One region of the Aminobacter sp. BA135 genome, then DNA from elsewhere that is predicted to be linked to it. Evidence: riboswitches for the same ligand, from Rfam matches in the RefSeq annotation. Region 1 holds a riboswitch; the other holds the start of a gene.
What was found. Region 1 has a riboswitch for S-adenosylmethionine ahead of SLT36_RS26965 (O-succinylhomoserine sulfhydrylase). Riboswitches for the same ligand answer to the same signal wherever they lie in the genome.
Positions count from the first base shown of each region.

Region 1 (14,840 bases):
GTCGAGGAAGAAGCCGGCGGCGATGAAGAAGTTCATCAGCACCGCATTCGCCGCAAGCGTCACCGTGCCGAACTGGGCGCCCTGGCGGGTGAACAGCGCGAACGCTACGAGCAGCGACAGCGAGCGGATCATGATGTCGCGGTTGAGCACGAACAGCCGCTTGAACGCGGCGGCATCGAAGATGCGCGCGCGCGCCAGCCTGGGCTCACGCCCGAAGCGCCGCAGCAGCACCGCCAGGCCGATGACCATGCCGGCAAGCTCGCCGGCAACGGCGGCCCAGGCAACACCTTCGACGCCCCAGCCGAAATGCAGCCCAAGCAGGATGGAGACGACGATGTTGACGCCATTGAGCGTCGCCTGCAGGAACAGCGCGAAGCTACCCTCGCCGCGCCCAAGGATGTAACCGAGGATGGCGTAGTTGATCAGTGCGAAGGGCGCGCCCAGCATGCGGATACGGACATAGTGGTCGAGCGTCTCGTTGACGCGCGGCTCGGCCTGCATGAACCACTGCCCGGCAAGCGAGGTCAGTGGTGCGGTCAGCGCCAGCACGATGCCGGCAATCAGGGCGATCACCACGGCGCGCCAGAACACCGCCTGCTCTTCGGAGGCATCGCCGCGGCCGAAAGCCTGCGCCACCAGCGCCGTCGTGCCGGCACGCAGAAAGTTGAAGCTGGTGAAGACGACATCGAAGGCGACAGCACCAGCTGCCAGGCCGCCGAGCAGGGCGGCATCACCGAATTGCCCGACGACGCCGGTGCCGACAAGGCCGATGAAAGGCGTGGTCAGATAGGCCAGGGTCATTGGCACGGCAATCGCCAGCACCGAGCGGTTGGTGACGGAAAAAGGCGTCACGCGGCCCTCTGGCGATGCGTATTCCAACGAAAGTCCTCCCAGTTGCCGAATCTCCCTAGGGCACATGCCCCGGTTTCCCCAACGCCCGCAACCATTTAAGTTGCGGCAACAATCGATTTCGCCCTCCTGGTTCAGCAACCCTCCATGCCGCTTCAGATCGTCAGCCATCCCGACTACGACGCCGGCTTTGCCGCCGACCACCGCTTCCCGATGGGCAAATACACGGCGCTGATGGCACGGCTCGAAGCCCTCGGCCTGACCAGCGGGCTCAACCGGGCCGAACCGATCGCGCCGCATTATCTCAGGCTTGCGCATGACGCGACCTATGTCGACCAAGTGCTGACCTGCACGGTGCCGCACCATATCGAGCGCGAGATCGGCTTTCCTGTCGGTGAGCGCGTGTCGCGGCGCGCCCAGCTCGCCGCAGGTGGCACGCTGGCTTCGGCACGGCTGGCACTCAGCCATGGCATCGCCTGCAACGCCGCCGGCGGCAGTCACCATGCCCGCCGCGCCCAGGGCGCCGGCTTCTGCACCTTCAACGACGTCGCCGTCGCCGCACTGGCGCTGCTCGAAGATGGGCAGGTCGAGAACATCCTGGTTGTCGATCTCGATGTGCATCAAGGCGACGGCACCGCCGAGATCCTTGCCAGAACTCCTACGGTGTTCACTTTCTCGATGCATGCCGAAAAGAACTACCCGGTGCGCAAGGTCGCCTCGAGCCTCGACATCGGCTTGCCCGACAAGACCGGCGACGATGCCTATCTGGATGCTCTCACCGATGCCCTTGCCGGCCTGTCACGACACGGCAGATGGGACATCGTCTTCTACAATGCCGGCGTCGATCCGCATCGCGAGGATCGGCTTGGCCGTCTAGCGCTGAGCGACGAGGGGCTGCGCCGGCGCGAGCGTCTCGTCATTGGGCACTTTCGCGGACGTGGCGTGCCATTGTGCGGGGTGATCGGCGGCGGCTATTCGACCGATGTCGCAGCCCTTGCCGCTCGCCACGCCATCCTATTCGAAACGGCGGCCGCCTTTGCCTGAGCGCGATCCCGAAACGCATCAATCGCGTTTCGGAAAAGACCATGCCAGACGGGGCGGCAGCTATTTGCGGTAGCTGAACAGCCTCAGAATGATGAAGGCCGGCACGACGATCGCGGCACCCAGCAGGAAGTAGCCGAGGAAGCGATCGACGGCGCGGAAGCCCATGCGCCAGATGTCGACGAAGAAATCGCGAATGCCATACAGCACGTCGAAGGGCGACCAGCCGAAGGCTGACATGACGATGCCGACGAGGAAGGAGATGACCAGCAGCTTGATGAACACCCTGAGCGGGGTGTCTCCGAGAAAGCGCGTCAATCCGGACAAGTTCGATCTCCTGCGATTCGAGCCATCAGGCATATCGTGATTGCGCCACGCGCTTCAAGGTGCTGACGCCGATGCCACCCGCGCTGCACAACCTGCGATTCATGTGATCGGCAGAAATTTCACGCAGGACGATACATCCGCGTTGACCTTTTGGAAAACATTCTCGGGCGATTAGCAACTTCTGATGGATCGTCGGGAGTTGAGCGCGCGGTGGGAATGGAAAAGAACTCGCAAGCCAAACGCGGTCTCAACAGCTACCTCATCGCCTTGGCGTTGGCCTGCCTGCTTCCCGTGGTCGCAGTATCGGCTGTTGCGGTCTGGTCTGCCGGAAGCGCCTACAGGGATGCGGCAGTCGCGCGCTTGAACGACACCGCTCGCACGCTGGCCAATGCCATCGAAGGAGAGCTAAGCAGCCGCTTCGCCAACATGTCGGTGCTGGCGCAACATCGTGAGATTCCCGATCCCGAACCGCTCCCTGAGCCGGAACTGTGGGTGCTCGGCGCCGACAACAATGTGGCGCTGATCGCCAACGATCGCGTCCCGGCCTTGCGCGCCAAGTCGAACGCGGCGGCGGATGCCGCAGTGCTTGCCATGAGCACGCAGGCGAACGTTGTCTCGAATGTGCTTACCACAGGCAACGAGCCGCGCCTCGTGCTGGCTGTGCCCGCCCCTCCGGGCAAGCGCGGGACCGCCGCCTACGTCATGTCGACGTCACCTCAAGACCTGATCCAGACCTTGCAGCGCGGCAAGCGCGCGCCGACCGACATATTGGTGGCCGTCACCGACGGCAACGGGCGCATTCTCGCACGTTCGCGTGACGCCAGCCGGTTCATTGGCCAAGTCGCTCCGGACTGGCCCAAACTGGAGGCGCTTGGAACCAATGCCGGACTTTTTGCGGCAAAGACCATTGAAGGCCTGCCGATCATCCTGTCTTTCCAGAAGCTGGCTGGCACACCGGGCTGGGTGATCATCGTCGGTGAATCGACGACCGTATTCGACGCGCGCTGGCGCGACCCGATGTTCAATCTGATGTTGGGTGCAGGCATGAGCCTGCTGCTTGCCGTCTGCGTGGCGATGTGGCTCGGCAAACGCATCCTGCAGCCTGTGCAGGAGCTGGCCCGCTACAGCAATGCCATCGCCGATGGACAGGAGACGGAGGCGGCCTCGGTTGCCACATCCTCAATCCAGGAATTCGAGATCCTGCGTCAGAGCTTTGCCAGGGCCGAAAATGCCCTGCGCAGCGAAAAGCGCCGCTATCGCACCATCGCCGAAACGGGTGCCATTGTGCTGTGGCGTCGCGACGGGGATGGCAGCGCTGGCCTCGCGACCGGCTGGGAGCAACTCACCGGCCGGCCGGAAAGCGAGGTCGAGGGCCAGGAGTGGACCAACGCCATCCATCCCGACGATCGCCCGATTACCTCCGCCGCCTGGGCCGAGGCGCTCAAGCAAAACACGCCGCTCGATGTCGAGTTCCGTCTCAAGGTCAGTGACGGACGCTGGCTCTGGGTTCGCTCGCAAGGTGCCCCGGTGTTCGACACAGACGGGCGCATCATCGAATGGGTCGGGCTGCTAGAGGACATCGACGAACGCAAGCGCGCGCAGGCCGACATCGCCTATCTGGCGCATCACGACACGCTGACCGGGCTCGGCAATCGCATCCTGTTTCGCCAGCAGCTCGAACTGGCGGTCGGCAATGTCCGGGATGGCCGCGCCCGCGCCCTGCTCTGCCTCGACCTCGACCTGTTCAAACAGGTCAACGACACGCTCGGCCACCCTGTCGGCGACGCCTTGCTCTGCGCGGTCGCCGACCGGCTGCGCGGCTGCGTCGACGCGGCGGATTGCCTCGTGCGCCTCGGCGGTGACGAGTTCGCCGTCATCCAGAATGACGGCCGACAGCCGGATGCTTCGGTATCCCTCGGCTGCCGCATCGTCGAGGCGCTCTGCGCACCCTACGACATCGCCGGCCACCAGCTGTCCATCGGCGCCAGCGTCGGTGTCACCTTGATCGGCAACGACAGCAGTGACATCGGTACCTACTTCAAGCGCGCCGACGCCGCCCTCTACCGCGCCAAGCAGGACGGTCGCGGCCGCGTCTGCTTTTTCGATCAGGTCGAGTTGCTCGCCGATATGGTCGAACTGGCCAAGGGCGGTTCGGTGCAGGCAAAGGACGTCGCCGAGCGCAGCAACGGGCGCGCCTAGGCCGTCGCCAGTCGCGCTCAGGAAGCAGCAGCCACCACGCCACCGTCCTTGATGTGCGGTTGAGCGTCCATCAGTTCCTGGAAATAGGCAACCGTGCGCTGAAGGCCCTGCTCCAGCGGCGTGGCGGGTCGCCAGCCGAGAGTACCGGCCAAGGTGATGTCGGGCCGCCGTTGCTTCGGATCATCCTCGGGCAACGGCAAGAACTCGAGCCGCGACCTGCTGCCCGTCTCGGCCAGAACCGCGCGGGCGAGCTCGATCATCGAAAACTCCTCCGGGTTGCCCATATTGACCGGTCCGGTGAAATCGCCTGGAGAGGCCATCAGCCTGATCAGGCCGTCGACGAGGTCGTCGACATAACAGAACGACCGCGTCTGCGTGCCGCCGCCGAAGATCGAGATGCTGTCGCCGCGCAACGCCTGCATGATGAAGTTGGAGACGACGCGCCCGTCATCGGGCTGCATCCTCGGGCCATAGGTGTTGAAGATGCGGGCGACCTTGATCTCCAGATGGTGCTGTCGCCGGTAGTCGAAGAACAGCGTTTCGGCGCAGCGCTTGCCCTCGTCGTAGCACGAGCGCGGGCCGATCGGATTGACGTTGCCCCAGTAGCTCTCGTCCTGCGGGTGGACGGCTGGGTCACCATAGACTTCCGATGTCGAGGCCTGGAGGATTCTGGCGCCTAGACGCTTGGCGAGGCCAAGCATGTTGATGGCGCCGAGCACGCTGGTCTTGGTGGTCTGCACCGGATCGCGCTGGTAATGGATGGGCGACGCCGGACAGGCCAGGTTGTAGATCTCGTCGACTTCGACAAAAAGCGGCTGGCAGACGTCGTGCTCGATCAATTCGAAACGGGAATGTTCGGCAAGGTGTGCGACATTGGCGCGCGCACCGGTGTAGAAATTGTCGACGCACACAACATGCGCCCCTGCTTCCAGCAGCCGCTCGCAGAGATGCGAGCCAAGAAAACCCGCCCCGCCTGTTACCAGTACACGCTTCTCCGGATGCATGTCGGCCTCTGCTTTCGCTATGGACATTGCCTGGCGGGCAGGCTCATGCAATGTCACTCATGTTTCTACAATCTGAGCATTTCCAGGCCAATAGGCGCGTTTGAATGAACTACTTCGACGGCAGCGCTTTCAGCAGGGACTGGACATCCCACCACATCCCGATCTGGGAAAAGTTGCTGCGCGAGCGCGCGCAGGAGCCGCTGCGGGTTCTGGAAATTGGCTCCTTCGAGGGCCGCTCGGCGCTGTTTTTCCTGAAGTTCCTGCCCAATTGCCATTTGACCTGCATCGACACATTCGAGGGCAGCGTCGAGCACAGGACACCCGGCTCGCGCCATCACACAGATATGAGCGAAGTCGAGGCACGCTTCGATGCCAACACGAGGCTCTTTTCCGACCGGCTCGAAAAGCTGAAGGCCTTCTCGATCGAGGCGCTGTCGGAACTGCAGCGCGAGTCGCGCCGCTTCGACGTCGTCTATGTCGACGGCGACCACCATGCCGCCTCGGCCTTCACCGACGCCCAGCAGAGCTGGGACCTGCTTGCCTCGGGCGGCATCATGATCCTGGACGACTATCTGTGGCAGCCGGCCAAGCCGGCCGCCGAGCGCCCCAAGTCCGGCATCGACGCCTTTCTCCAGGCAAGAGCAGGAGAGTACGAGGTCCTGCACAACGACTACCAGGTGATCGTCCGCAAGACCTGGAGCCCGTCCCGCGATGCCGCTTCAGGTTTCACCATCGGCGGGCGGAGCATCGACGAGGCCTCCGGCGGGTCGATCAAGCCGCCCCTGGTCAGCTTCGTCGTCATCGCCTGGAACTATGGCCGCTACGTCGGTGCGACGATCGACTCGATCAAGGCGCAGGACTACCCGAATTTTGAGTGCCTGGTCATCGACAATGGCTCGACCGACGACAGCGTCGAGGTCATCGCCAGGCATGTCGGCAATGACAGCCGCTTCCGTATCGAAACGCTGCCGGAAAATCTCGGCCAGCTTGGCGCGGCATTCTGGTCGCTCGACAAGATCAAGGGCGGCTTCGTCAGCTTCGTCGATGCCGACGATGTGCTGCTGTCGACCTACGCGTCGATGCATGTCCAGGCTCACCTGGCGCTGCGGCAAAGCGTTGCCTTCACCTCGTCCAGCGTCGCGGAAACGGACGCGCTGGGAAACATCCTGGCTGCCGCCGGCGGCGGCGCCGTCGACAGCCAGAGCCAGACGCGAAACTTGCATGCCGAAGCGTCCGTCTTCCGGCTGCCGACCGTCTCACAGCAGCACTTCCAGCAACTGTCGGCGCGGACCGTTCTCGTGCCGAGGTGGGCGAGCGGCTGGCAATGGAGTCCCGGTACGGCAAACATGTACCGGGCATCGCACCTGCGGCTGGTCCGGCGCGGCGGCGAAGCCAGATACATGCGGGCGGCGGATGGCTACTTCAACTTCATGTGCCATGGCTTTGGCGGCAGCGCACTTATCGATGTCGTTCTGTCAGGCTACAGGCTGCATGGGGAAAACGCCTTCTCGAACCATGAAAGCTCGCCCTGGCTTCGGTCCGGGACGCCGGAATACTACCGGCTCGCCGAGGAAGCGACGCTGACCGATATCGATTTTCTCCTGGCCAATGCAGGCAGATATGCCTGGATGCTCGACGGCGGCTACTGGTCGGTGCTGGATCTCATCACCCGCGAAACACCCAAGCGACTGCGCAGGTTCTACGGCGACCGCAAGGTGTTCGCGGTTTTCCTGGCAAATGCACCAACACTGGCGGCCGAGTTTCGCTCGCGTGTCTTTTGCCGTGAAATCCTTGCCCGCTTTTCCGGCAGCCAGGCGCGCAAAATCCTGCGCGCCGGGCACGGCGGCAGGCTCAAGCAGCGCGCCTATGGCGAGATTGCCCTCTCCGAGCTGCGCAAAGCGCTGTCGATCCTGCGGAAGCGCAAATAACGTCGCCCGACGACGCAGCCGAATTGCGTCGGTACTGGTACAACACGTTTCCCGATTGCCTGCCCGCAAGGCGAATGCTAACCAAGTGCCCGCGCGGGTATGATGTAATGGTAGCCTGTCAGCTTCCCAAGCTGAACGCGCGGGTTCGATTCCCGCTACCCGCTCCAATTTTTACAGCAAGATCTTTCGTCCTGCCCGCAACCCACCCGAAACGGGTGCTTTCACATGTGTCTTGCGACGCCTGCTCCGGATACGAAAAGGCCGGACGCAAGCGCCCGGCCTTCGGTGTTCAGGTATTAGCGATCAATCCGCGCCATAAATATCGAAATCAAAATACTTCGCGTTGATCTTGGCGTAGGTGCCGTCCTTGTAGATGGCGTCGATGGCAGCGTTAAGCTTGTCGCGCAAGGCGGTGTCCTCGAGGCGGACGGCGATGCCGGTCTCGGATTCGGTGCCCTTTAGATCGCCGATCATCTTGCAGCAATCCTGACCGGTGGTCTTCATCCAATCGACGAGCACGAACTTGTCGGCGACGACGGCGTCGAGGCGGCCATTGGTCAGGTCGGCCACGGCCTCGTCCTGCGTCGGATAGAGCTTCACGTCGGCGCCGGCCTTGGCATAGTGGTCCTCGGCATAGATGCTCTGCGTCGTCGACGCCTGGGCGCCGACCGACTTGCCCTTCAGCGCGTCGGGCTCCGGCGAAGTGAGTTCGGAAGTCTTGAGCGCGATGAGCGCCAACGGCGTCGTGTAGTACTTGTTGGTGAAGGCGACCTGCTTCTTGCGTTCCTCGGTGATGGTCATAGAGGCGACGATGGCGTCGAACTTCTTGCCCTGCAACGCCGGAATGATGCCGTCCCAATCCTGGGCGACGATCTCGCATTCGACCTTCATCTGGGCGCACAGCGCGTTGGCGATGTCGACATCGAAGCCGACCAGCTTGCCGTCGGCGCTCAGATTGTTGAAGGGCGGATAGGCCCCCTCGGTAGCGATCTTGAGCTTTGTTGCGTCCTGCGCCCAGGCACCGCCCGCCGCAGACAACAGCGCTGCAAGCGAAGCAGCGCAAGCGAACTTCCACGAAATCTGCATGGTCCTCTCCATTTGCCGGGCGCCCTTATGTTGAGCGTCCCTGCCCGCAGCCAAGCACAGCAGCTTGAAATGGACAAGCAGACTAAGGTTGGCACGCCCTGACCTTAGGTCAGTCCATGCGGAAATGCTTGGAAAGCTTCAGGCCCTGGGCCTGGTAGTTGGAGCCGAGGTCGGTGCCATAGAGCGCCTTCGGGCGCGCCAGCATGTGCTCGTAGACGAGGCGGCCGACGACCTGACCGTGTTCCAGGATGAAGGGCACCTCATGGCTACGCACTTCGAGCACGGCACGGCTGCCGGTGCCGCCGGCGCTGGAATGGCCGAAGCCTGGATCGAAGAAGCCGGCATAATGGACGCGGAATTCGCCGACCAGCGGGTCGAAGGGCGTCATCTCTGCGGCATAGAGCGGCGGCACATGCACCGCCTCGCGCGACACCAGGATGTAGAACTCGTCCGGGTCGAGCACCAATTCCTCGGCGCCGTGATTGTAGATCGGCTCCCAGAAGTCGACGACCTTCTGGGCGGCGCGCTTGTCGACGTCGACGAGGCCGGTATGGTGCTTGCCACGATAACCGACGATGCTGCCGGGCGCACCGGCGAGGTCGATCGACAGCGCGATGCCGCCCCCTGAAATGTTTGGCGGATCGATCGCCACCAGCCGGTCGGACAGATGCAGCGCGTTGAGCTCAGTTTCCGACAACAGCGCGTTTCCCTTGCGGAAGCGGATCTGGGACAGTCGCGAGCCCTTGCGAACGACGATCGGGAAGGTGCGCGGGCTGACCTCGAGATAGAGCGGGCCGGTGTAGCCGGCGGGAATCTTGTCGAACTCCTGGCCACGGTCGGTCATGACACGGGTGAAGATGTCGAGGCGGCCGGTCGAGCTCTTCGGGTTGGCCGAGGCCGATATTTCGGCAGGCAAAGCAAGACTCTCCAGCAGCGGCACGATGTAGACGCAGCCCGTCTCCAGCACCGCGCCATTGCTCAGGTCGATCTCATGCAGCTTGAGCCGGTCGAGCTTGGCCGACACCAGCGAATTGGGGCCAGGCAGGAAGGATGCGCGCACGCGATATGCGATGGCGCCAAGGCGCAGGTCGAGGCTCGCCGGCTGGATCTGGTCGGCATCGAGCGGCGATGCCTTGAGCGCGCCCGACGCAAACAACGCCGCGATGTCCTGGTCTGGAAGAATGCCCGACTGCCGCAATTGCCTCACTCCTCTACAGCGCCACCAGCCCAAAAAGCGAGCCGGGGCCGCTGGATCCCGACCGTTTCCGGGCTCATGTGCGTGGCCCAAGACGTTTAGTCGTCCTCGCAATTGACGCAAGCAGGCTGCGGGTCTAAAGGACATTTATCCCGTGGTGATTTGGCCGGTCGGCTTGCAGCCACGTTAAACAAGTCGCTAAAGGGCCGCGTTGTGGACCGGTTGCGACTTATCGCGGCCGGTTTTTTTGTATTTGGATTTGGCTATGAGCTCCGAAAAGCAGCGTAACTGGAAACCCCAGACCACCCTCGTCCATGGCGGCAGCCTTCGCTCCGGCTTCGGCGAGACCTCGGAATCGATCTTCCTGACCCAGGGCTATGTCTATGAAAGCGCCGAAAGCGCCGAGGCCCGCTTCAAGGGCGAGACCCCCGGCTTCATCTATTCGCGCTACGCCAATCCCACCGTCGACATGTTCGAAAAGCGCATGTGTGCGCTCGAAGGCGCGGAGGACGCACGTGCCACCGCCTCCGGCATGGCGGCCGTCACCGCCGCCATCCTGTGCGGCCTGAAGGCCGGCGACCACATCGTTGCTGCCCGTGCCCTGTTCGGCTCGTGCCGCTGGGTCGTCGAGACGCTGGCGCCTAAGTATGGCATCGAGGCGACGCTGGTCGACGGCACGCTGATCGAGAACTGGGAAAAGGCGGTCCAACCCAACACCAAGCTGTTCTTCCTGGAAAGCCCGACCAACCCGACGCTCGAAGTCGTCGACATCGCGGCGGTCGCGACCCTTGCCAATTCGATCGGCGCACGCCTCGTCGTCGACAATGTCTTCGCCACGCCGATGCAGCAGAAGCCGCTCGAGCTCGGCGCCCATGTCGTCGTCTATTCTGCCACCAAGCACATCGACGGCCAGGGCCGCTGCCTCGGCGGCGTCATCCTGTCGGACAAGAAGTGGATCGACGAGAACCTGCACGACTACTTCCGCCACACCGGCCCGAGCCTGTCGCCGTTCAACGCCTGGACGCTGCTCAAGGGCTTGGAGACACTGCCGCTGCGCGTGCGCCAGCAGACCGAGACCGCCGGAAAGATCGCCGACTTCCTCGCCGAGCAGCCTGAAGTGTCGCGCCTGATCTATCCGGGCCGCGCCGACCACCCGCAGGCCGACATCGTCAAGCGCCAGATGTCGGGCGGCTCAACGCTGATCTGCTTCGACGTCAAGGGCGGCAAGAAAGCCGCTTTCGCCTTCGAGAACGCGCTGCGGATCGTGCTGATCTCGAACAATCTCGGCGACGCCAAGAGCCTGATCACCCATCCGGCGACGACGACGCACAAGAACCTCACCGACGAGGCCCGTGCTGAGCTCGGCATCGACGACGGCACGCTGCGTCTGTCGGTCGGCCTCGAAGACGCCGACGACCTGCTCAACGACATCGGCGACGCGCTGAAGGCGGCGCGCTAAACGCACCAAAAGGGGATGGCGCTCCGCAAGCCGGACGCCATCCGTCTCTGTCGATCCCGTCTTACGGTGGCTTCGTTCCGTAGACATCATAGACAGCGGGTGCCGCCGATGCGTCGGCGAGGTGAAATCGACCACACAGTCATCACAATCGGCGTGATTTTGTCTAAGAGCAGTTGACCCGCCGCCTCGTGCGGCGGACTCTATGAATGTGCAGGCCAAGGAGCGCAGCATATGTATCGCGCAATCACCCGCAACATCGCGGTCGAGGTCGAGCCCTTCTATCTGGTGGACCAGTCGGAGCCATCGGAAAACCGCTACGTCTGGGGTTACCGCGTTACCATCGAGAACAATTCCGACGAATTCGTCCAGTTGCTGTCGCGCTACTGGCACATCACCGATGCGAGCGGCAAGGTCGAAGAAGTGCGCGGCCCGGGCGTGGTCGGCGACCAGCCCGAGCTCAATCCCGGCGACAGCTATCAATATGCGTCCGGCTGCCCGCTCTCGACGCCGTCAGGCATCATGGTCGGGCGCTACACCATGCGCAACGAGGCGGGCGAGATGTTCGACATCGCCATCCCGGCCTTCTCGCTCGACTTGCCCGATGCTCGCCACAGGCTGAACTGACGCATCATTGCGCCCGATTTCACTGTACCGGTGCGAATTCTGCCGGGTCGAATTCGTAGGACTTGGAGCAGAACTCGCAGGCGACGCGGATGACGCCGTCTTCGACGCTGTCAGTGATTTCCTCGGCCGTGAAGCCCTGCAGGATGCCCTTGATCTTCTGGCCCGAACACGAGCATTCGTCAACGACGCGAACGCCGTCATAGACGACCACGCCATGCTCGTGGAACAGGCGGTAGAGCAGCCTTTCGGTGCCGACCGTCGGGTCGATCAGTTCGGTCGGCTCGATGGTTCCGACCAGCGCCAGAAGCTCCTGCCAGGAGTTGTCGTCCGGGTGGACTGCGATGTCGCGCTCGTCGCCGTCGCCGCCATGGATGTCGGCCACGCGCCGGCGCTCGGGCGAGTCGGGCAGGAACTGCGCCAACAGGCCGCCGGCACGCCAATGCTCGCGCGGACCGCCTTCGGCCGGCAGCACGAGCTTTGCCACCGACAGCTTGACCTCGGTGGGTATCTGTTCCGACTGGCGGAAATAGGCGCGCGCCGCCTCTTCCAGCGTGATGCCATTGAGCTCGACGATGCCCTGGTAGCGTTGGGTATGCTCGCCCTGATCGATGGTCAGCGCCAACACGCCGCTCCCGAGCAGATCCTCGGGCGCGGTCATGCCGGCCTCTATCGCCGCATCGACGCGGTCGGCGTCGAAGCGTGCATAGGCGCGCAGCGAATGCGGCGTGGTGAAGTCGGCGACCAGCATGTCGACCGGCCCGTCAGTGCGGGTCTGGAAGATGAACTTGCCTTCGAATTTCAGCGACGTGCCGAGCAGCACCGTGACCACACAGGCCTCAGCCAGGAGCCTGGCCACCGGCTCGGGATAGTCGTGCCGTCCGAGAATCTGGTCGAGCAGCGGGCCGAGCTGGACGGTGCGGCCACGCACGTCGAGCGGCTCGACCTGGAATGGAACGACATGGTCGTCGCCGGCGAACCCGAATTCGCCGAGCTTGCGTTCGGTGTCAGTCACTGGAACTTATCCCATCTATAGAGTTCCGCGCCCGGTCGGTCCGCCGACGGTCGCAGAACATGGCTTTGATGATAATTGAATGATCCCGCCCCAGATAGGGTCGCGGGATCACGCATTCAAGCGCCCAGGCACCAGGCGAGCACGGCCTTCTGCGCGTGCAGCCGGTTTTCCGCCTCGTCGAAGACCACCGAGTTCGGGCCGTCGATGACCTCGTCGGTCACTTCCTCACCGCGATGCGCCGGCAGGCAGTGCATGAACAGGGCGTCGGGCTTGGCATGCTTCATCAGGTCGGAATTGACCTGATAAGGCAGGAACACGTTATGGCCGCGGGCGCGATGCTCCTGGCCCATCGACACCCAGCAGTCGGTGACGATGGTGTCGACACCGCGAACCGCGTCTTCGGGTGAGCGCGTGATCATGACCTTGCCGCCATTGGCGCGGGCCCAGTCGATGTACTTCTGCTCCGGCTCGCTGCCTTCGGGCACGGCGATGTTGACGTTGAAGCTGAAGCGCGCCGAAGCCTCGAGCAACGAGTGCAGCACGTTGTTGCCGTCACCGGTCCAGGCAAAGGTCTTGCCGCGCACCGGGCCGCGATGCTCCTCGAAGGTAAGGATATCGGCCATCAGCTGGCACGGATGGGTGTCGTCGGTCAGGCCGTTGATGACGGGAACGGTCGCATTCTCGGTCAGCTCGAGCAGTCGGTCATGCGCCGTGGTGCGGATCATGATCGCGTCGACATAGCGCGACAGCACCTTGGCGGTGTCGGCGATCGATTCCGAGCGGCCGAGCTGCATCTCGGTGCCGGTCAGCATGATGGTTTGGCCGCCAAGCTGGCGCATGCCGACATCGAACGAGATGCGCGTGCGGGTCGACGGCTTGTCGAAGATCATCGCCAGCACCTTGCCCTCCAGCGGCTTCGATCGCTCGCCGGCTTTCAGGCGCGCCTTGCGCTTGGCTGCGTCGTCGAGAATCCCGCGAAGGTCGCTCCCGGAAAGTGCCGAGAGGTCGGTGAAATGGCGAATCCCGCTGGTCATGAAACTTCCTTGGGTTCAGCCGCCGCTGGCGGCGGCCTTGGAAAGGCTGGCAGCTCCGGCGCGAACCCGCGCGAGCGCCTCTTGGATGTCCGCGTCGCTGGTCGTCAGCGGCGGCAGCAGGCGGATGACATTATCACCTGCGGGCACCGCAAGCAGCTTGTGATCACGCAGCGCCATGTTCACCTTGGTGTTGGGCATGGTGCATTTGAGACCGAGCATCAGGCCGGAACCACGGATACCCTCGATCACGTCGGGGAACTCGTCGGCGACGGCGGCGAGGCCCTGCTTGATCAGCAGTGCCTTGCGGCTGACCTCATCGAGGAAGCCTTCCTCGAGCACGACGTCGAGCACGGCATTGCCGACGGCCATGGCAAGCGGATTGCCGCCAAAGGTGGTGCCATGCACGCCGGCAGTCATCGCGCTTGCTGCCTCTTCGGTGGCCAGGCAGGCACCCATCGGGAAACCGCCGCCGATGCCCTTGGCGATCGCCATCAGGTCCGGATTGACGCCGGCCCATTCATGGGCAAACAGCTTGCCGGTCCGGCCGATGCCGCACTGGACTTCGTCGAAAATCAAGAGCAGGCCGTGCTTGTCGCAAAGCTGGCGCAGGCGCTTCAGGGATGCGGTCGGGAACGGACGGATGCCGCCCTCGCCCTGCACCGGCTCGAGCATGATCGCCGCGGTCTCCGGTCCGATCAGCTTCTCCGCCGCATCGATGTCGTCAAAAGCGACCTGGTCGAAGCCTTCGACCTTCGGACCGAAGCCCTCAAGATATTTGGCCTGGCCGCCGGCGGCAATTGTCGCCAGGGTGCGGCCATGGAAGGCGCCTTCGAAGGTGATGACGCGGTAACGCTCGGGATGCCCCTTCACATACTGGTAGCGGCGCGCAGTCTTGATCGCGCACTCCAGCGCTTCCGCACCCGAATTGGTGAAGAAGACACGGTCGGCGAAGGAGTTTTCGGCCAGGCGTTCTCCAAGCCGGCTCTGGCCGGGGATCTGGTACAGGTTGGAGACGTGCCAGAGCTTGGCAGCCTGCTCGGTCAGTGCCTGGACGAGATGCGGATGGCTGTGGCCCAACGAAT
Region 1 covers NZ_CP139572.1:5,552,140-5,566,979, forward strand. The annotation lists gene SLT36_RS26920 (MATE family efflux transporter) at 1-918, opposite strand, end outside; gene SLT36_RS26925 (histone deacetylase family protein) at 997-1,893, shown strand; gene SLT36_RS26930 (DUF6460 domain-containing protein) at 1,954-2,250, opposite strand; gene SLT36_RS26935 (diguanylate cyclase domain-containing protein) at 2,578-4,416, shown strand; gene SLT36_RS26940 (UDP-glucuronic acid decarboxylase family protein) at 4,434-5,420, opposite strand; gene SLT36_RS26945 (glycosyltransferase) at 5,525-7,348, shown strand; tRNA gene SLT36_RS26950 (tRNA-Gly) at 7,442-7,515, shown strand; gene SLT36_RS26955 (ABC transporter substrate-binding protein) at 7,652-8,434, opposite strand; gene SLT36_RS26960 (2'-deoxycytidine 5'-triphosphate deaminase) at 8,544-9,632, opposite strand; SAM riboswitch at 9,774-9,851, shown strand; gene SLT36_RS26965 (O-succinylhomoserine sulfhydrylase) at 9,895-11,088, shown strand; gene apaG (Co2+/Mg2+ efflux protein ApaG) at 11,320-11,712, shown strand; gene SLT36_RS26975 (Hsp33 family molecular chaperone) at 11,732-12,724, opposite strand; gene argF (ornithine carbamoyltransferase) at 12,841-13,758, opposite strand; gene SLT36_RS26985 (aspartate aminotransferase family protein) at 13,774-14,840, opposite strand, start outside.

Region 2 (14,840 bases), 1.8 Mb from region 1:
CGTCAAGTCAGGAACCAAGAGCAAACTACAGCCGCCGCTTCATGTGGCTCGGGCTTTTCATCGTGCTGCTGTTCGGCGGCTACAGCGCCGGATGGTTCTGGTTCGCCGGCAAGGCCGAAAGCGAGGTGCGCAAGGCGATCGCCGGCGTCAACCGCGATGGTGTGTCGCTCGAATGCGCCAACCCCGCGATCAAGGGCTTCCCGTTCCGCATCGGCCTGTTCTGCGACCGGCTGGACTACGAGGATGCGGGGCGCAGGATTTCGGCCAGCGCCGGCAGTTTCCGCACCGCCGCCCAGGTCTATCAGCCGATGCACTCGGTGCTGGAGATCGACGGCCCGCTCAGGATCACCGCGCCCGACCTGCCTCAGTTGCAATTCAACTGGGATTTGCTGCATGCCAGCGCACGTATCGCCAAGCCGTTGCCCGAACGTATCTCGGTCGAAACGCTCAAGCTTTCTGGCCAGGCGGCGTTCATCGACGGGGTCGCCAAGCCGCTGTTCACCGCCGAGCAGACGCAGACGCATCTGCGCCCGAACGGCGCCAACATCGATCTTGCCGGCACCTTCACCGGTCTGCAGATCGATCCGCAGGCGATCGGCGGCCGCACGCTGCCCAAGCTCGACGGCAGCGCCGACACCTCGCTCAACAATGGCGTTGCCCTTGTGGAAAGCAGGCAGCCGGCGCTGCGCGGCCAGTCGGGCAGCATTCGCTCGCTGACGCTGACGTCGGGCGGTACGACCGGCGTCGCACTCAGTGGCCCATGGTCGGTCGGCGACGATGGGCTGATCGATGCAGATCTCAAGGTGACGATCCAGAACCCGCGCGAGCTGTCGCGCATCCTGTCTCAGGTCATTCCGGAGCAGGCCAAGCAGTTCGAGACCGCCTTCACCGGCCTCGCTTTGCTCGGCGACGCGCCGACCCTGCCGCTCAAGATCGTCAAGGGCAAGGCGACTTTGGGGTTCATTCCGCTGGGGATGGTGCCGGCGGTCGATTAGGGGAGTAAGGCAGTAGGGGAGTAGGGGGACGATCCCCTATTCCCCTATTCCCCTAACCCTTCGCCGGATGTTCGATGGCCTCGCGGCCGAAGTTCGGCACGTCGACTTCCTGGCCGGCATCGATGATCGAGCGGCGGATGGCGCGGGTGCGGGTGAACATCTCGAACAGCTTGTCGCCGTCGCCCCAGCGGATAGCCCGCTGCAACGACGCCAGGTCTTCCGAGAAGCGCGCCAGCATTTCCAGGATCGCGTCCTTGTTGTGCAGGCAGACGTCGCGCCACATCGTCGGGTCGGAAGCCGCCAGACGGGTGAAGTCGCGGAAACCGGAAGCCGAATATTTGATCACTTCCGACTTGGTCACCGACTCCAGGTCGTCGGCTGTGCCGACGATGTTGTAGGCGATGATGTGCGGCAGGTGCGAGACGATGGCGAGCGTCATGTCGTGATGTTCGGGATCCATCGTATCGATGTTGGAGCCGCAGCGGCGCCAGAACTCCGACAGCTTCTCCAGCGCCACCGGATCGGTATCAGGCAGCGGCGTGAAGATACACCAGCGGTTCTCGAACAGCTCGGCGAAACCGGCATCGGGGCCCGACTTCTCGGTACCGGCCAAGGGGTGGCCAGGGATGAAGTGCACGCCCGCTGGCACATGCGGGGCCATCTGCGCGATGACGGAGGCCTTGGTGGAGCCGACATCGGTGAGGATGGCGCCCGGCTTCAGCGCTGAAGCGATGTCGACAGCCACCGCTTCCGAAGAGCCGACCGGCACCGAGGCGATGACGAGGTCGGCATCCTTGACGGCTGCCTTGGCGTCGGTCGAGTAGCTGTCGCCGAGGCCGAGCTCCTCGGCGCGGGCGAGCGTGGGTGCACTGCGGGTGGTGATCGCAATGTGACGGGCGAGCCCTTCACGGCGGATGACGCGTGCCAGCGACGAGCCGATCAGGCCGATGCCGACGAGGGCGATCTTTTCAAAGAGAGGATCTGACATGGTTTAACTTTTCAGGAATTCGGTGAGTGCGGCGACGACGCCGCGATTGGCTTCTTCTGTGCCGATGGTCATGCGCAGCGCGTTGGGGAAACCGTAGCCGGTGACCCTGCGCAGGATATAGCCGCGCGCCGTAAGATAATCGTCGGCGGCTGCGGCCGAGTGCTTGCCGTCATCGGGGAAGTGCACCAGCAGAAAGTTGCCGACAGAAGGCGTGACGCGCAGGCCAAGCTTTTCGAACTCGGCGACCAGCCATTCCGCCCATTTGGCATTGTGGGCAATGGTGCGCTCGACATGGCCACGGTCTTCCATCGCCGCCACGCCGGCTTCGATCGCCGCCGCATTGACGTTGAAGGGACCGCGCATGCGCTCGAGCACGTCGATGACGTGCGCCGGCGCATAGATCCACCCGATGCGCATGCCGCCGAGGCCGTGGATCTTGGAGAAGGTGCGCGTCATCACGACGTTCTCGTTGGCCGCGACCAGTTCGACACCCGACTCATAGTCGTTGCGGCGGACATATTCGGCATAGGCAGCGTCGAGGACGAGCAGCACGTTCCTGGGCAGTGCCGCGTGCAGGCGGCGCACCTCCTCGAACGGCAGGTAGGTGCCGGTCGGGTTGTTGGGGTTGGCGAGGAAAACGATCCTGGTCTTCGGCGTCAGCGCGGCGATGATGTTGTCAACGCTGGCCTTCTCGGCATCCTCCTTGGCAACGACCGGCGTGGCACCGGCTGCCTGGGTGTAGATCTTGTAAACCATGAAGCCGTGCTCGGTGTAGATGGCCTCGTCGCCCGGCGAGAGATAGCTCTGGGACAACAGGCCCAGCACTTCGTCGGAGCCATTGGTGCACAGGATGTTGGCAGGGTTCAGCCCATGGGTCGTAGCGATCGCCTGCCTCAGGCGTGACGCCGACCCGTCGGGATAATACTCCATCTTATGCGATAGCCTTTGGACGGCCTCGATCGCATGGGGCGAGGCGCCGAGCGGATTTTCGTTCGACGACAGCTTATGGAGCTTGGCGACGCCTGCCGGAGCGGAGCTCTTGCCGGGGACATAGGCTGCGATGTCCATGATGCCGGCGCGGGGTTCGGGGCGAATCTGCTCGGGTGCCTTGGTCATTTCGAAATATCCTGGATTGGCGCCTCCGGCCGGAGGCCGCAGCGGAAATACCGCCCGGTGCACGCAATGTCGAGGAAAACCGGCGGAACCAGGCGGTCTGGCCGGACGAATGGGTCGCGGTTGACGCAATCCCCGCCCGGGCGTAATAGCAGGGCATAGACCCGTGGTGATTTGGCCGGTCGGCTTGCAGCCACGTTAAACAAGTCGCTAAAGGGCCGTTTGCGATCCGTAAACCGGCTTTGCGACAGCAATGCCGGTTTTGTTTTTTGGAGTTCGCACAGTGCCGATCAAGATCCCGGATCAACTCCCCGCCCGCCAAGTGCTGGAAAAAGAGGGCGTGTCCATCATGGATGAGCAGACAGCTCTCCGCCAGGACATCCGTCCGCTGCAGATCGGCCTGCTCAACCTGATGCCCAACAAGGTCAGGACCGAAACGCAGATCGCGCGCCTGATCGGCGCCAGCCCGCTGCAGGTCGAACTGACGCTGGTGCGCATCGGCACCCACAAGGCCAAGAACACCTCAGAAGATCACCTCATCGCCTTCTATCAGACCTGGGAAGAGGTCAAGGATCGCAAGTTCGACGGCTTCATCATCACCGGTGCGCCGGTGGAACTGCTGCCTTTCGAGGACGTGACCTACTGGGACGAACTCAAGCAGATCATGGACTGGACGACGACCAACGTGCACTCGCCGTTCTTCATCTGCTGGGGCGCGATGGCGGCCGCCTGGCATTTTCACCGCGTTCCCAAGCACACGCTGGAGCACAAGGCGTTCGGCGTCTACCGCCACAACAACAACGCGCCTGCCTCGCCCTATCTCGCCGGCTTCTCCGACGATTTCGCCATACCGGTGTCGCGCTGGACCGAGGTCCGTGCCTCGGACATCCCCGAAGGCTCCGGCCTGGAGCTTTTGATGGAATCGGAAGAGACCGGCCCCAGCCTGCTGGCCGAAGAAGCCGGCAACCGGCTCTACATGTTCAACCACATCGAATACGACTCGACCTCGCTCAAGGAAGAGTATGACCGCGACGTCACGGCCGGCGTGACCATCGCCGTGCCGCACGAATACTATCCCGACGACGACCCGCAGCGCCGGCCGCTGAACCGCTGGCGCTCGCACGCCCATCTTTTGTTCGGCAACTGGATCAACCGCGTCTACCAGACCACCGAGTACGATCTGGAAAACATCGGCAAGGGTCGCTAGCACCACAAGACCGCGTCCGGAACCAGGGCGCGGTCCTTTGCCCTACCCCGCCTTTGCCCGGTGCTCGTGGAAGGCGCAGGCGAGGATACGCAGGGCTTCGCGCGAGCGGCGGTCGGTGAGCGACGAGTGCAGCACGATCTCGCTTGCGGGCACATCAGGCAGACCGAACTTGCGGCTGACTTCGACGGTTCCGGGCGGCGCGAGACGGCTGGGAAAGACCGCCGTCGCCAGCCCGGCCGACACTGCCGCCGTCACCAACGACGAGCCGCCGCCGACGAACACCTCGACCCAGGGAATGCCGGCATCGTCGAGCGTGCGTATCGCCAGATCGCGCACGCCGCACAGCCGCGACAGCGTCGCCAGCCGGATCGGCTCGCCAAGACGATGATCGAACTCAGGCGTCGCATACCAGCCGAAATGCTCCGGTCCCAGCACCTCGCCGTCGCGGCGGTCGTCCTCGCGCCGAACGATCGCGGCATCGAGCTCGCCACGGTCGAAGGCATCGAGCAACAGCGTCGAATTGTCGACCTGCACCTCGATGGTCAGCGCCGGATCGTGCTGGCTGAGGCGGGCGAGCAGCGTCGTCACCTCCGGCCCGGCGACGTGGCCGGCGATACCCAGCGTGAAGCGCCGGGCAGAACACGTCAGGCCGGCAACCGCATTGTCATGCGCAGCGAGGAAGGTTCGTGCCGATTCGATGAACAGCGCACCGTCGGCCGACAGCCTGACGCGGCGCGGAGTACGTTCGATCAGCTTGCGGCCGACACGCTCCTCCAGCCGCTTGAGCTTGACGCTGACCGCCGCCTGGGTCGAGCCCATGGCGTCGGCTGCACGGGTGAAACTCTGCAGGTCCGCCACCATGACGAAGTTGCGCACGGCCTCGGCGTCGAGCCACAGCATCTCATCTATCCAAATTTGTTATCACTGATATAGGATTGCATAGCATTTATGCATGCTCAAGCTTGGCATATCTCGGATGTTTCCAGATAACCAGCGGCGACCGGACTTCCTCCCCCGACGCCGCCAGCCGGAGACATGGGATGAAGCTTACGATGAGAGACAGTCTGGCGCTGGGGGCGATCTGCCTGTCGGCGCTGATGTTTGGTCTTGAGATATCGAGCGTGCCGGTGATCCTGCCGACGCTCGAACATGTGCTGCATGCCGACTTCAAGGACATGCAGTGGATCATGAACGCCTACACCATCGCCTGTACGACGGTACTGATGGCAACAGGAACGCTGGCCGACCGCTACGGCCGCCGGCTCGTTTTTGCGATTACGGTTGCCGCTTTCGGCGTGACCTCCTTGATGTGCGGCCTCGCCCCCACCACCACAGTGCTGATCGCCAGCCGCTTCCTGCAGGGCATGGCCGGCGGCGCCATGTTCATCTGCTCGATCGCCATCCTCTCGCACCAGTTCCAGGACGCCAAGGCACGCGGCAACGCCTTTGCCGTCTGGGGCGTCATATCAGGCATCGGCCTTGGCTTCGGCCCCATCATCGGCGGCGTGATCGTCGCCCTGTCGACCTGGCAGTGGGTCTTCCTCGTGCACGCTCCACTGGCATTGCTGTGCCTGGTGCTGACCTTCGGCAGCGTCAAGGAATCGCGTGACCCGCAGGCGACGAGGCTGGACCTTCCCGGCATCGTCATCCTGAGCGCTGCTGTCTTCGGCCTGACCTACTACATCACCCAAGGCGCTGATCTCGGCTTCCTCAGCCCGACGGCTCTGGCTATCGCCGCGGCGACGCTGATCGGCCTGATCGCCTTCGTTGCGGTCGAGCGGAGGCATTCGCACCCGATGTTCGACTTCTCGGTGTTCCGGATCCGCGACTTCTCCGGCGCCATCGTCGGCTGCGTCGGCATGAACTTCAGCTATTGGCCGTTCATGGTCTACCTGCCGATCTATTTCACCGCAGGCCTCGGCTATGACAGCACCGAAACGGGGCTCGCCGCGCTCGCCTATACGGTGCCGTTCTTGGTGATGTCGCCGGTGGCGCAGTATCTGCTCTTGCGCACCAGCCCACGCACCGTCATTCCGCTCGGCCTGTTCACCATCGGCCTCGGCTTCATCGCCATGTGGCTGGGCAGCCCTGTCGAAGGGGCGAGCGGCCTGACGGTGCTGCCCGGGGCGCTGATTGCCGGCATCGGCCTCGGTCTGACGACGACGCCGGCCACCAACATGACCACGGGTTCGGTGCCGGCCAGCCGCGCCGGCATGGCCTCGGGCATCGATGCCAGCGCCAGGCTGATCGCTCTTGCCGTCAACATCGCGGTCATGGGCTTCGTTCTCGTCGAGGGCATCCTTGCAGGACTTAGGGGGGCGCTGCCCGAGGGCGCCGATGCCGGCCAGCTCCGCTCGCTGGCGGAGCGCATCGCCGCCGGTGGCGCAACCGACGGCGCGCAAGGCGCCCTCGACGTGCCGGCCGACGCGGTCCATGCCGCACTGGTCAACGGATTCCACTGGGTGATGCTCTATGGCGGCCTCGGCGTATGGGTGCTGGCGGCGCTCAGCTTCGTGCTGTTCGGTGCCGGCAAGTCGTCGGCCGAGCCTTGCCCGCAAACGCGCGCGATCTGAGCGCACCGCTGCAGGCCTGCACCGGCGGGCCTGCAGCCCGGCCGATCAAGCCGGAGCCTTGGCCTTTGCCACATCCTTGATGCGGATCGGCTTGAGCACCGGCCCACGCTTGTCCTTGGCAAGGTGGACTGTCCGGTCGAACAGGCCGCCATTGTGTCGTTGCGGGCCAAAATAGACGACGCCGGTGCCGGCGAGCTCGCCCTCGAACATGTCTTTGACCCGGCGATGCGCTGCTGCGTCGAGCGTCTCGAAGGCCTCGTCGACAATCACCCAGTCGGGTTTGTGCAAACGCAGTCGCGCGAAGGCGACGAGCCGCAATTCGTCGCTGGTGAGTTCGTCGTTCCATGGCGCGACACGGTCGAGCGAGGTTGCCAGCCGCTCCAGCCCGACGGCGGCAAGCGCTTCGGCAAAATCCTTGTCGTCGAGGACTGTGCCGCTGGACGGATAGGCAAGCACCTCGCGCAGCGTGCCCGGCGGCAGGTAGGAAGCGCGCGGCAGGAAGGCGACCTGCTTGTCCTTGGGCAGTTCGATGCGGCCCTTGCCCCATGGCCACAGCCCGGCGAGCGCGCGGAACAGCAGCGTCTTGCCGGCACCTGCCTCGCCCGTGACCTGCAGGCGCTCGCCCGGCCTGACCCGGAGATGCGGCTCCGAAAGCCGGATGCAGCCGCTCGGCGAGACCAGTTGGAGATCGTCGAACGCCAGGCTGCCGTCGTGGCTTTCGGCGACGTCGATGCGCTCCTCCTTGTCGTGCAGCCCGTCGGCTGAGACCAGCACGCGGCGGATCACGCCGACGCGCATCAGCGTGGCGCGCCAGTCGGCGATGGCGCCGACATTGTTGATGAACCAGCGCAGCGAGGCGTGGACCTGGTTGAAGGCGCTGACAGCCATCATCAGCCCGCCGAAGCTGATGTCGCCAGCGAAATAGACCGGTGCAGCGACCAGGATCGGCGCGACCACGGTAAACCAGCCATAACCGTCGGTGACCCAGCCGAGATTGATCTGGGTGGCGAAGATGCGGCGCAGCGAATTGAGCACGCCGGCAAGATCGAGCTCCAGCCGGCGCTTTTCGTCGGCCTCGCCGCGCGCCAGCGAGATGGCGTCGATGTTCTGGTTGATGCGGACCATCGAGAAACGAAGCTCGGCTTCGCGCGAATAGCGATCGGCGTTCTGGGCAATCAGCCGCCGGCCGACCAGCCAGCTCAGCAGCGATGCGGAGCCGGCATAGACGATCGCCGCCCAGACCATGTAGCCCGGGATGCTGAACGAGCGCTCGCCAACGTGGAAGACGAAGCCGGATGACAGGCTCCACAACACTCCGACGAAGGACACCAGCAGGATCGAGGCCTGCAGCAGGCCGATGGCGAGGTCTGTTGTAAGGTCGGCAAGGTGCCCGGCATCTTGCTGCATGCGCTGGTCGGGATTGACACCGACGGCACCCGCATTGGCGAGGCGGAAGGCGCGGCCCGGCCGCAGCCATTCGGTGATGAGGTCGAGCGTCAGTCCCTCGCGCAGCTTGAGCCGGATCATCTGGTTCAGCCATTGCTGGCCGACATTCAGCACCAGGAGGCAGCCGGCGATCGCCGCAAAGATCGTCAACTGGTGCAGGAAGGCGTCGAGGTCGCGGTTCTCCAGCGCGTCGTAGAACGGCTTGTTCCAGCGGTTGAGCACGATCTGCCCGGCCGACGTGGCGAGGATGACGGTCAGGATCGACAGGCCGAGCCAGACGAGCGTCCGGCGCACCGCTGAACCGGCAAGCGCTTGCCGCGCCATCTTCAGATGATCGAAGAACCCGGCGTCGACATCCTCAGCCAGAGGCTCACGATTGGTCTGGGTGAACGATTGGCCTGACATGCACATCCTCCGGCTGGCCGCTTCGTGCGAATCGGCGCGGGCAGAGTGTGCCATTCAACTGCGACGGCGTATCAGCGAGTCGGCTGAACAGACCGTGATTGAAAACGCAGTCTTTGGCCGGGGCTCAGCCCTTCGGCACGAACACGTTGACCGATTTGGGCCGGATGCGGAAATGCGCCGGCGTCCAGGTGACCAGCTCGCCGTCGGTGTTGACCGGTCGCGGCTGCTTGGTGCGGATCGTCACCTCCGTGGTCTTGAAGGCGCGGACGTCGTCCCACTGGCCTTGCGTGCCCTTGCGCAGGCTGGGCAACAGCCTGAGCAGCCGCCACCAATGGTCGACCTCGAGACTGTAGAGATCGAGCCAGCCGTCGTCGGCGGTCGCGGTCTCCTCAACGGTCATGCCGCCGCCATAATGGCGACCGTTGCCGACCGAGACCTGCATGGTGCGGATCTTTTCGGTGGTGCCGTCATGGTCGACATAACAGGTGAACAGCCGCGAGCGCATCAGGATGCGGGCGGCGACGATGCCGTAGCCCAGCGTGCCCCAGCGCTTCTTGGCGTGCTCGGTGAGCTCGCCCGCCAGTTCGGCGCTGAAACCGATGCTGGCGACGTTGAAGAACAGATGGCCGTTGACCTCGCCGAGATCGACGGTTGCCTGGTGGCCGGCGGCGATGATTTCCGCCGCCTTCACCGGGTCGGCGGGAATGCCCATCGTGCGGGCAAAGTCATTGGCCGTGCCGAGCGGCAACACACCGAGCGTCAGGCCGGAATAGGACAGACCGGCGGCCGCGTTGTTGAGCGTGCCGTCGCCGCCTCCAACGATTGCCATGTCGAAATGATCGGCATTGCGCGAGATCAGCTCGGAGGCGTTCTCGTCCTTGCTTGTTGCCATCTCCTCGATCTGGAGACCGGCATCGACGAGCACCTGACGGACGGCATCGATCGGGCCGCCACCACGGCGTGCGCGCGGATTGACGATCAGCATCGCGCGCTTGCCCCTGGAATGCTGCACGGCGCGCTTTTGGTTGATGACGTCGGTCAGGAGGAAACCCCTATTGTTCACGGTGGGCCAAGCCCGCTGTCATCTAGGGATCGATCTGGCAAATTTGAAGGCAGGCGGGTGAATATGCCGGCGGCGAAGCCAAGTAACCGGCAATATTCGCGTCAGTCCTGGGTCGTTTCACGCACGCCGCGCCAGGCTGAGATGATGGCTGCGGCGGTGGCCTTGCCGGCCGCGTCGTCGATGAGCCAGGAAATCACCGAAATGCGCATCACCTCGCGTCCGCGCCATTTGGCGCCGCCGGCGAAGGCAACGCCGTCCCGCTGGAGCCGGATGATCGTTGCCCGGGTCAGTTCATCGCCGCGCTCGGCAGGCTCGTCGGCGCCGAAACGCACCAGCACCTGGTTGAGCACGACATCGTTGAGCACTGCGATGGCGTTTTCACCACGCAGCTCATCGGCGATCAGCCGGGCAACACGACAGTGCCGCTCGACCATGGTGGCAATGCCCTCGCGGCCGAGATGGCGGATGATCGCCCAGGTGGCGAAACCACGCGCCCGCCGCGACAGTTCGGGAACGAAATGGCTGGGGTCGCGCTCGCCCTCCATAGCCGTCGGCAGATAGCTCGCCGCAATCGTCATGGCGCGGCGATGCGCCTCGCTGTCGCGGACGATGGCATAGCCGCAGTCATAAGGCGTCTGCAGCCATTTGTGACCATCGGTTGCCCAGGAATCACAAGCGTCGAGCCCCTCGGTGAAATGCCTGAAAGCAGGGCAGGCACGCGCCCAGGCCCCGAATGCGCTGTCGACATGGATCCAGGCACCGACCCCGCGGGCGATCGGCACCAGTTCGGTGAACCTGTCGAAGCCGCCTGTGTTGATCTGGCCGGCCTGCAGGATGACGATTGCCGGCCCACGCACGTCAGCCGCACGGTGAGCGAAATCGTCCGGCACCATCTGGCCCTGGCTGTCGGTGGCGACCCGGATCAGCCGATCGTGGCCAAGGCCGAGGAATTGCAGCGCCGAAAACACCGTGGTGTGGGCGTCGTCTCCAATCAGCACGGAAATCGACGGCGCGCCGAACAGGCCGTTGGCTTCGACATCCCAGCCGATACGACGCAGCACCTCGCCGCGCGCCGCGGCCAGGCAAACGAAATTTGCCACCGTAGCACCTGTGACGAAGCCGACCGAGCTTTCGCGTGGCAGATCGAGCAGGTCGAGCAGCCAGCGCGCGGCAACCGTCTCGGCCGCGGCGGCCGACGGCATGGCGTGGTGGTTGCCGGCGTTCTGGCCCCATGCGCTGGTCATCCAGTCCGCAGCGACGCCAACCGGATGCGAACCACCAATGACCCAGCCGAAGAAGCGTGCGCCGGTGGTAACGTTGAGGCCCGGTTCGGCCCGTGCCGCCAGTTCGTCGACCACGACGCCGGGTGCTTCTCCGGTCTCGGGCAAAGGGCCGTCAAAGGCGGCCAAGGCGTCGGCGTAGCCATGCAGCGGACGCTGCGGCCTGGATGGCAGTTCCGACCTGTAACGGACGGCATGGTCCGCGGCCTGGCGCAGCAGGCGCCCGATCTGTTCCCCCTCCATGGCAGTACCCTCTGCTCCAAGAGTGCCGTAATCCGCAGAAACATTAGAAACCAAGCATATTCCGCGCGGGGCTTCCCGGCAACGAACGCACCCGCAGTCTAACGATCTAGCTCGGGGAAATAGGGATCGGAATAGATCCGCCTGTCGCGTTCGCCGGCCATGCAGTCGACCCGGGGCTCGGTATCGATCCTGACGACCGGCACGGCATGGGTGTCGCCGCTGACCTCGAGCACCAGCTTGCGCCGGATCGCAGTGGCGAATTCCGACGCCGCCTTGATCGGCAGGACGAACGAGCCGGGGCCGCCTGTGACGCATTCGGCGTAATAACGGTCGAGCCGGGACGCCGTTCGCGACGGCCGGATCAGGATCGGCAAGCCGTTGATGACGATTCCCTGGGCCAGAGCAGCGTCACGCGCGGGAAGCACCGGGTTGCCGAAATTGTTAGGCCCGTCGCCCGAAATGTCGATGACGCGGCGAAAGCCGTCGGCGTCGTTGCTGTCGAACAGGTTGGCGCCATAAGTGACCGCGCCCGAGATCGAGGTGCCGCGAAAGCCGCTGAACGGCCTCGCCTCGAGCCTGGCGGCGAAGGCGGCAGCACTCTGCGGCCCGTCGATGATCTGCCACGGCACCACCGATTCCTCGCGCACGGTGCCCGCCCATTCGAAATAGGTGATGGCGACGCGGCCGTGGTGGCCGGACAGCACGGCATCAATAAAATCAGGGTGGCGCAGCGCCGCGACATAACCCGCGCGCTGGAGGGTGAACTCTTCCAGATCCATCGAGCGCGAGACGTCGACCGCAAGCACGAGCTCGACATCGACCGCAGCACCAGCCACGGGGCGCGGCACCTCGCAGCCCAGACACAAGACTATGGCCAGCACGCCCAGCATCGTTTGCAGGCTCTCCCAACGGATGGATCAGTGTCGCGGCAATGGCGTCGGAATGGAAGTGGTGCGGCTTCACCCCTTCGTGAGGTACAGCCTAGCCACCATGCTCCGCGTCGCCACGGCGTAGGGCTGGAAAGCCGCGTGAGGCGCCGGTGGGCGACAGCACCGGCACAAAGACGCGCCGCGAGGCGCGCTGCGCCACCGGAATGCCCTGGTAGACGCGCTTCTGCGCCTCGACGACGATGGCGCCGGCAAAGATCGGCCAGAGGCGGCGACCGGCGCGCTCGAACAGATGGTCGAACTTCATCATCCATTTGCGCCGTGACGGCGGGAAATGCAGCGCATCCGACCATGCCGAGACGGTGAAATTGGCCTCGCGCAACAGTTCGTTGAGCTGGCCGGACGAGAATGGCCGCCCGGTGCCGAAGGGCGTGTGCTCGAAACGCGCCCACATGCCGCGCCGGTTGGGCACGACAATGACGATGCGCCCCGCCGGCGACAGCACGCGCCAGATCTCCTTCAGCGTCTCGCGCGGGTTTTCGGCATGTTCGAGCGAATGGACCAGCAGCACCCGGTCGACCGAGGAATCGACGAGCGGCAACTCCTCGTCAAAGACGAGTGCCGTCGAGGACGGCCCATTCGCCGGCCAGACCACGGCACCTTGTGTAGCCGGCATGAAGGCGAAGACACGCTCGGCATCGCTGCCGAATCGGTCGAGCCAGGGCAGCGTGTAACCGAGCCCGACAAGCCGCTCATTGGGCAGGCCAGCCCACACCGACGACAGCGCCATTGTTATCGACTGCTCGGCGAGGCGGCCAAGCGGCGTCGAGTAGAAGGAGCGAAGATCGACGATGTCGGAATTCATGGGCCGAAGGTAGACGCGCCGCCCACCGACTTCAACGACCCCGCCCCATTTGGCGTGACAGGCTTGGCGGCGCGCCCTATCGTTCCCGGCAAAATGGAGTCCTGTCATGGCTGTCGAGATCAAGCTTTTCATGTGCCGCACCGACAATTTCGGCGCGCTTTTGCACGACCGCGAAACCGGTGAGACGGCAATCATCGATGCCCCGGAGGAAGGCCCGATCCAGTCGGCGATCGAGCACAGCGGCTGGACGCCGTCGACGATCCTGACGACGCATCACCATACCGACCATGTCGAGGCGAACCTGGCCTTGAAGAGCCGCTACAAGCTGCGCATCATCGGCCCCGAAGCCGAGCGCGACAAGATCCCCGGCATCGACGACACGGTCGAGCAAGGCTCGGTCATTCCTTTCGGCAACGAGACCATCGAGGTCATCGAGACACCGGGCCATACGGCCGGCCATGTCTGCTACTACCTGCCGAAATCGAAGCTGGCCTTCACCGCCGACACGCTGTTTGCGCTCGGCTGCGGCCGGCTGTTCGAGCGTCCCGCACCCGTCATGTTCGAATCGCTGAAGAAGCTCGCCGCCCTGCCGCCGGAGACGGTGATCTATTGCGGGCACGAATACACGCTGTCCAATGCGCGTTTCGCGCTGACGATCGATCCGGACAACGCAGCCCTGCGCGCGCGCACCGAAAAGATCGAGGCGCTGCGCAGCGACGGCAGGCCGACACTGCCGACGACAATCGGCGAGGAGCTGGCGACCAACCCGTTCCTGCGCTGGGCCGATCCAGCCATCCGCAAGCATCTCGGCATGGAACAGGCGACTGATGTCGACGTCTTCACTGAGGTCCGCAGGCGCAAGGACAATTTCTGACCATGCGGGCTCAGGAGATCATCGCCACATTTAGCATGCAGCGGGTGGGATAATCAGTCACACGTCAGCCGCACGAAATGTTGCGGCATTCCAGCATCGCTGCAATGATGGACAAATGGTAGTAGCGACGCCCGATCCAGACCATGTGTATCTGCTCACCGATGCAAAGGACAAGAAACGCATCAGGGAAATCCTGACAGAGCGCGGTTTGGCTTCATACATGAACGACACGAAGTGGCGGGAACTTTGTCGGGGTATGTATCAGCTGCCTTTTCCGCCCGCATACCAGGTCAAATACGTGCATCAGGCACCTGAGACACACGAGCTTGAGTATGCACCGGCATACTTCGGCGACTGGGCAAGAACCCACGAAGCGAGCCTTGGCCTGCACATCGAGTGGATAAGGATTGCACCCCGCTACACCGAGCACAGAGGCCTGTTGGTAAGCCCGGTGATACAGGATTGCTCAAGCGAACTGATCGCACTGCTCACACGGATCCACGTTCCATTTATCGAGCAGGATAGCTTCGTGGTGATCTATGGGCACGGCTCGGCTTCGACCCCGATCTGACCATGAGGGCTCAAGAGATCATCGCCACACTCGGCATGCAGCGCCACCCCGAAGGCGGCTGGTATGTCGAGACCTTTCGCGACAGCCCGCCAGGCGGGCCGCATGGTCTGCGCGGCAACCAGACGGCGATCTATTTCCTGCTCAAGCACGGCGACGTCTCGCACTGGCACCGCGTCAGGGATGCCGCCGAGATCTGGCATTTTCATGCCGGGGCGCCGATCGAGCTCAGGCTGTTCCAGCAAGGCGGCGAAATCGTCGCCCACACACTCGGCATCGACATAACAGCGGGCCAGCGGCCGCAATGCGTGGTGCCATCCGGCTGGTGGCAGA
Region 2 covers NZ_CP139572.1:1,601,214-1,616,053, reverse strand. The annotation lists gene SLT36_RS07955 (DUF2125 domain-containing protein) at 1-995, shown strand, start outside; gene SLT36_RS07950 (prephenate/arogenate dehydrogenase family protein) at 1,048-1,983, opposite strand; gene hisC (histidinol-phosphate transaminase) at 1,987-3,099, opposite strand; SAM riboswitch at 3,253-3,330, shown strand; gene metA (homoserine O-acetyltransferase MetA) at 3,380-4,303, shown strand; gene SLT36_RS07935 (LysR family transcriptional regulator) at 4,346-5,203, opposite strand; gene SLT36_RS07930 (MFS transporter) at 5,356-6,876, shown strand; gene SLT36_RS07925 (ABC transporter ATP-binding protein/permease) at 6,922-8,727, opposite strand; gene SLT36_RS07920 (lipid kinase) at 8,852-9,712, opposite strand; gene SLT36_RS07915 (pyridoxal phosphate-dependent decarboxylase family protein) at 9,892-11,313, opposite strand; gene SLT36_RS07910 (DUF1194 domain-containing protein) at 11,412-12,203, opposite strand; gene SLT36_RS07905 (class I SAM-dependent methyltransferase) at 12,295-13,065, opposite strand; gene gloB (hydroxyacylglutathione hydrolase) at 13,172-13,939, shown strand; gene SLT36_RS07895 (DUF6678 family protein) at 14,055-14,510, shown strand; gene SLT36_RS07890 (cupin domain-containing protein) at 14,513-14,840, shown strand, end outside.
Region 2: it holds a riboswitch for S-adenosylmethionine, as region 1 does, so the genes downstream of both, metA (homoserine O-acetyltransferase MetA) here and SLT36_RS26965 (O-succinylhomoserine sulfhydrylase) in region 1, are expected to answer to the same signal.